Regions from separate parts of the Solibacillus sp. FSL W7-1472 genome, predicted to be linked through region 2. Evidence: riboswitches for the same ligand, from Rfam matches in the RefSeq annotation. Region 2 holds a riboswitch; each other region holds the start of a gene.

Region 1 (2,269 bases), 420 kb from region 2:
TTTTATTACGTGTGATACGGAAGAAGAAACCGACCATCTTTATGAAAAATTGCTTGAAGGCGGGCATCCGCTAATGCCAATCGATAATTACGGTTTCAGTAAGAAGTTCGGCTGGGTAAATGACCGTTACGGAGTATCTTGGCAGATTAATTTACCTTAATAAAATGTGCCGGGTGTCTGAATGGATACCCGGCGTTTCATTTTCTAATAAAGGTCTGAGTTGTTCTAATATATTTTAAAATCTTCTAATAAAAGTGAGATTTTCTAATATAATTGTACATTGTGCTAATAAGTCTTTAATATGTTCAAATATCGTCCACAGAAGTTCTAATAACCCCCTGCAATCTTCTAATATCCATCACAAACCAATCTGTTCTAATATCATGCGCAGAAGTTCTAATATCCCGCCAAGGAGTTCTAATATCGACACAAAAATTTCTAATAAAAACCTTCCATTCACCCGGCATTCTGATAAAGCATCCCGCCAAACGCCCGGTTTCTCACCATAATCCTCAGCAAGCCATAGCCTAAAAGCGCCCCCGCAAAAGAACTCATCATAAATGCCGGGACAAAACCGAACAGCGCCGCTTCCTGACCTAAAAATAAAATGGCGATCGGGTAAGTAGCCATCGCACCGAGCAACCCGGTCCCGATTACTTCACCTACTGCCGCAAACGCTAACTTCTTCGTTTTAGCAAACAGAAATGCAGCCAAAAAGGCACCGATCATACTCCCCGGATAAGCAAATATACTGCCTGTCCCCATTAAGTTTCTCAATGTCGATGTAAGGAATGCCTGTAATACCGCATACCATGGACCGAGCAACACCGCCGATACGACATTGGCAAAATGCTGAATCGGAAATATTTTGGCAAAACCTAAAGGGATGTACACAAAACTGCTGAGAATCGTTGTAAGTGCAGCGATAATGGCTGAATACGTAAGCTTCCTCGTTTTATTCATCTCTTCCATCCTTTACAATAAATTTTTGCAACAAAAAAACCACTTTCAACTAAAGAAAGTGGTATCGCAGCCTAAAACAAATAAAAAGGGATCGACACTACTTTCCTACGCTAGTATTACCTAGATCAGGTGCAAAGGGTTCTTCTCAGCCAAACAGGCGCCCCTAGTAGTTTTCATATTCAATTATAAGCAGATTACCTGCTTCCAATATTAGGTTAATTTCACAGTTATCATAACACGGCCGTTTCATTATGCAAATGCATTTTTGAAATTTGATTCCTTTGACCGAGAAAAACTACTGCTCATACCCACCGCCATAATTGCCGGGCTGGACTTGCTGCCATGGGTTTGGTGGACCGATGAACGTATTCGGCCGAACCGGTGCAACTGCCTGCGTCCATAAAGTTTCGTTCATCCCATATGTGTGGGCCATAATATTTGCTGGTGTCAGCTTGAGGAGGTCGGAACCTAAAATGACTTCAGGTGTCGGTGCGTTGAAAATGGCGAGCAGATGCGTGTTGTTTTGCGTGGCGACTTCGTAATGCCACCACCCTTGAGGAACGTTCGCCACCTGGCCGGGGGTAATCGGAAAATGCATTAGCTGTTTCGTAAACGGATTCAAAATCGAAACAACCGCACTTCCCGCAATACAATAAACAAGTTCCGCCGCATTTTGGTGGTAGTGCGGTTCAATGACATTATTGGCACTCAAATAAATATCAAGCAGCGATATATTATCCAGTGTATTTAACTGGTTGACGCCCATTACATTAATAAAATTATGCTGGTCTTTAACGAACAACGGGTTTTTATTAAGGTCGAATGTAAACTGGGGTTGCACTGATGTATAATCTTGATTCGGATTCAATAGTTCACCTCTTTTTTATTGTAGTTAAAATATGCAATAATTTACCAGTGTGTGCCTATTGTCGTTAGTAGCCATCCATCTAAAAATACACATACAACGCATTGATTAATGTGAAAATTAAAATAAACAGGGTAGCACCACATACAATAATTTCTGTAAAGTGCACGAACATGACTCTTTCATAACTTAACTCAGCTTTACGAAAACCAAAGAAATTCCCATGACTAATAATATAAATAAACGTACTCACGACCATTAAGGAAGACATTAAAAATGAAATTGTTGGCAAAGAAGTAACGTAGCGCGAGTTGCCTCCTGTTTCCATATAGAGCGGAATATCCAATCCCTTGCTTAACACAAAACTGACAATGACCATGATGTAGATAATAAGCGAAATATTAAACGGGTGTTTGCGGTAATCGATCAGATCAAGCAACT
Region 2 (2,269 bases):
TTTTGCAAAAAAAGCGATTCAAAAAGGTGCAGACGGCATCATTGCTGTAGCAACAGGTGCAGGTGGCCATGCAGGTCAGCAAAGCCCATTTGCGCTCGTACAGGAAATCCGTGAATGGTTTGACGGTCCATTAGCTTTATCAGGATCAATCGCACGAGGACATTCGGTATTGGCTGCACAGGCGATGGGGGCTGATTTTGGCTATATCGGTTCACCATTCATCGCGACCGAAGAAGCGTTTGCTCGTCAAGAATATAAACAGATGATTGTTGATAGTACTGCAGAAGATATTGTATACAGCAATTTATTTACAGGAATCCACGGGAATTATTTGAAAGGTTCTATCATGAACGCGGGGATGGACCCGAGTAATTTAAAAGAAAGTAATCCTTCAGCAATGAACTTTAACGATAATACCGCAAAAGCCTGGAAAGATATTTGGGGCAGCGGGCAAGGAATTGGCGCGATTAAAGAGATTACTTCCACAAAACAATATGTCGATAAACTGGCCGAGGAATATGCTCAGGCTTATCAGGAACTGACTGGTAAAAGATCTGCAGTAACCCATCTACAATAGATGTCAGCGCATCATTAGTAACAGATTTTTACTAACGATGCGCTATTTTGTGAATTTGTTATTGAACTATTAATTTCGTAATTTATTGAATTCACTTGCCCGGTTCGAATTAATTTGTTACACTCTGGGTAATTAAATGCATTTGCGGGGGGACACAGCAGTGTTGAGAAGGTTAAAACCTGACCCTTAGAACCTGACCGTTAATACGGACGTAGGGAGCAAAGTACAAGCTATACATATGTACTTACTTTGGCTCCGCGTATATTTTACGTGGAGTCTTTCTTTTGCAAATACACAAGCATTTGATTTGCGGGGGGACACAGCAGTGTTGAGAAGGTTAAAACCTGACCCTTGGAACCTGGCCGTTAATACGGACGTAGGGAGCAATGAAAAGTGGTACTTACACTTTTTGGGGACGTCTCTCTATATGTTGAGACGTCTTTTTTGTGCTTCCGCCAACAAAAAGGAGGAGTAACAATGGGATTTTGTGAAAAGGTAAGAAAAGAAACGGATTTTTATTGGGAGGCTAGCTTCTATCATCCTTTTGTACAAGGGATTGCAGATGGGAGTCTACCGCTGGAGAAGTTTAAGTTTTATATGCTGCAGGATGCGTATTATTTAAAACATTATACGAAAGTACTAGCTCTTGCAGCTGCAAAAGCGACAACGGATGATGATGTTCAATATTTTCTGCAAACAGCAAAGTTTATCCATGATGCCGAGCTTGAGTTGCATCGTACAACTTTTAAAGAATTAGGTGTGACAGCGGATGATTTGGAAAAATTCGAACCAGCACCAGCAGCCTATAACTATGTGAGCCATATGTACAATGCAGTGCATAACGGAGATGTAGCAGAAGCATTTGCGGCAATCCTGCCATGCCCATGGCTGTACCAGGAAATTGGGCAAAGATTAAAAGATGCATGCCCCAATATACCTCTTTATGAACAGTGGATTGCATTATATGCTTCCGAGGAGATGCTTCAAAATATTGAAGTACAAAAATCGATGCTAGATCGATATGCGAAAGAACAACCTGCAAAGCTTAAAGTATTACAGGAGCATTTTAAGAAAAGCTGTTATTACGAATGGATGTTTTGGGAAATGCCTTGGACGAAGCAAAGCTGGGAACAAGGAGTGTATGTAAATGAGTCTGCAAGCAATTTATAATAAACAACCATTAGTTCATTGTATTACCAACTATGTTGTCGCAAATTTTACAGCGAATGGCTTGCTGGCGGTAGGAGCTTCACCAGTAATGGCGGATGCAATAGAAGAAGTGGGTGAAATGGCTGCCCAGGCCAATGCTTTGCTTTTAAATATGGGCACTTTGAATGAGCGGACAATAGAGTCGATGAAGAAAGCAGGACTTAGCGCAAACATGCATAATACTCCGGTTGTTTTTGATCCAGTAGGTGTAGGGGCAACGAAGTTTCGAGCGGAGACAGCACAACAATTGCTCGACCTTTTAAAGATTAATGTAATCCGTTGCAATATTGGAGAAATGGCGGCTCTGGCGGGAGTAAATTGGGCGTCTAAAGGTGTGGATAGTGGCAAAGGAGATATAGATGTTGCAGTGACTGCCAAAAAGTTGGCTAATAACTATCAATGTATTGTGATCGTAACAGGAGAACAAGATGTTATTACTGATGGGATAAGAGTGGAATTTGTAGAGGGTGGTCATGAAAAGGT
Region 3 (2,269 bases), 770 kb from region 2:
ACCTGCTTTAACCTTTGTCATCGCACGGTCAAATGCTGATTTTGCTACAGAGCAAAGTTTTTCTTTATCTTCATAACCTTCACCAACAACAAAAGAAATACCTGTATCTGCAAAGTATCCGTTTAAAGAGCCAGAAACATCAATGTTTACGATATCGCCGTCCTGAATAACCTTGTTCCCTGGAATGCCATGTGCAACTTCGTGATTTACTGAAATGCATGTATATCCCGGAAAATCGTATTCGCCTTTAGGACCAGAAACCGCGCCTGCTTCCGCAAACATACGGCCTGCAATTTCATCTAATTCTTTCGTTGTCACGCCAGGTACTGTCGCAGCTTTCATTGCCTCGCGAATTTCAGCACAAATGCGTCCAATTTTTTTAAACGCTTCTATTTCTTCTTGTGTAGTAACAATCATGTGTAACTTCCTTCCTCTTAAACAATGTCTACCCTTAACTATAGCATACTTAATATCGGTTGTAATTGTTCAAGGATTTTAAAATTATTTGGATTTATGATCAAATTAATACGACATTGTACAATAGAAATTAGAAAAGGCTTGCAACGGGAAAATAATCCCTTGCTGCAAGCTTTGAGTTTTTCATTCATTATGGTGTTTGTGCTTTTTGGAGTAAACGGGGTGCAGATGTGAATAATATAACTGCAATAACCGCTGTAATTATTGTTGCAGGTACCATATAAGTACTGTTATAAATTATTGAGTAGATCCACACATTATCATCGCCTGCGTACTCTTTAAAGAACACGACACCTGCGAGCAAGTGCGAAACAAATCTTAAAGCTCCGCCTATTAGAGCTCCTATAACGATATAAATTGCCATTTTTACTTTATTGAGTGATTGTGTTGCCTGTAATAATGGCTTTCTTACAATTGCCGCTAACCCTACTACTGTAAAGGCAAGACCGTAATCTAAAATCGCCTGAAGCCAGTGTACTATGTAAGCGCCAAACATCATTTGCATAACGCCAATCAGCAAGCCAGTTGCAAGTCCTGCTGTTAGCCCCCAACGAATGGCCATTAACATAATCGGTACCATAACAAAGCTGATTGACCCGCCCTGTGCCCACATTTTAAAAGATACTTGGTCCAATACAAGTCCGATGGCAGCAAATATCGCTATCTCCACCATCATCAATAATTTTTTTCTGTCCATAACAATTCCCCTTTCTTTTATCCGATGTAACAAAAGTGAAGAGGGATAGAATGGAACTTTTACTTCTTCTAGGTATTTAGAAAAAGCAAAAAACGATAATCAGGACAAAAGCCTGACTATCGTTTGAACAGTCGGATTCTATCCACATCCCTACGCAAGTGCTAACTTACAGGTTCAAAGAGTCAGTGCAATCCCGTGCACAATCTCAGCCGACTTTCTCGGCACCCCTTGTGGTACATCTAAATTTTTATTGTTTGAACATGCTCATTGTAACGAATATTTCTACAACTTTCAACAGCTATTATTTTGAAACGTACTAGAATTACATATAATAGATACGAAGGAGTGATAAATGATGGATCAATCGAAAGGTTTAAGTGCATTAAGCTATTTGAGCTTTTATTTTGCACCGTTTATTTTACCGGTAATTATATTTATCGTTACGAAAGATCAAGCCGTTAAAGGCCATTCTAAAAAAGCTTTTATTTCTCAACTTATTCCAATACTGTTAGGGATTTTGTACATGATTTACTTTTTCACTTCCGTTCTTTCCTGGAATAATACTTTGACAGTGAGCGTGCAGGATTTCTTTATTAGTTCACATTTTATCGGATTTATTCTTTTAGTCCTTATTACGTTTATTCTGGCGATTTGGAATCTAGTCCAAGCGATTAAAGTTTTACGTTAATGTTTATGATAGCTCCTTCTTTGGGTATATTTTTTATACGAAATGTATTCGTTAAGGAGTGTATATCATGAAATTAAATAAACTCATTAAAACCGCAATTAAATATGGACCGATCGTGTACCCGATCATTAAAAAAATGATGGATAAAAAATCTGCACCCCAACCAGCAACTACACGACGAACGCCAAAACGTTAACGCAGAAAAACACATTTCGCACTAAAACTCGTGTGAAATGTGTTTTTTGTTGTCTTTTATTTAATAATAATTTCTGTTTTACTGTAGCCTTCTTTTAACTTTTGGACTTGTAAAATGGCAGGCATTGCTGCTTTTAATTCGGCCACATGGGAGATGACGCCGATTAAGCGGCCTGTTTGCTGAAGATCGATCAAAATATCGATTGCCCGTC

Evidence for each region. A riboswitch is a leader RNA that binds a small molecule or an ion and turns the genes downstream of it on or off. The one in region 2 is predicted to bind thiamine pyrophosphate.
Region 1: it holds a riboswitch for thiamine pyrophosphate, as region 2 does, so the genes downstream of both, thiW (energy coupling factor transporter S component ThiW) here and tenA (thiaminase II) in region 2, are expected to answer to the same signal.
Region 3: it holds a riboswitch for thiamine pyrophosphate, as region 2 does, so the genes downstream of both, thiT (energy-coupled thiamine transporter ThiT) here and tenA (thiaminase II) in region 2, are expected to answer to the same signal.

What each region holds. Positions count from the first base shown of each region.
Region 1 is NZ_CP150208.1:3,075,222-3,077,490, reverse strand. Features, by position in the region: gene MKY07_RS15345 (VOC family protein) at 1-160, shown strand, start outside; gene thiW (energy coupling factor transporter S component ThiW) at 457-963, opposite strand; TPP riboswitch at 1,049-1,138, opposite strand; gene MKY07_RS15335 (cupin domain-containing protein) at 1,259-1,831, opposite strand; gene MKY07_RS15330 (nucleotidyltransferase) at 1,911-2,269, opposite strand, start outside.
Region 2 is NZ_CP150208.1:2,650,515-2,652,783, reverse strand. Features, by position in the region: gene MKY07_RS13195 (nitronate monooxygenase family protein) at 1-577, shown strand, start outside; TPP riboswitch at 714-812, shown strand; TPP riboswitch at 879-977, shown strand; gene tenA (thiaminase II) at 1,055-1,747, shown strand; gene thiM (hydroxyethylthiazole kinase) at 1,725-2,269, shown strand, end outside.
Region 3 is NZ_CP150208.1:3,416,346-3,418,614, forward strand. Features, by position in the region: gene map (type I methionyl aminopeptidase) at 1-417, opposite strand, end outside; gene thiT (energy-coupled thiamine transporter ThiT) at 608-1,174, opposite strand; TPP riboswitch at 1,305-1,413, opposite strand; gene MKY07_RS17150 (DUF4870 domain-containing protein) at 1,530-1,862, shown strand; gene MKY07_RS17155 (hypothetical protein) at 1,930-2,058, shown strand; gene MKY07_RS17160 (SMC family ATPase) at 2,115-2,269, opposite strand, start outside.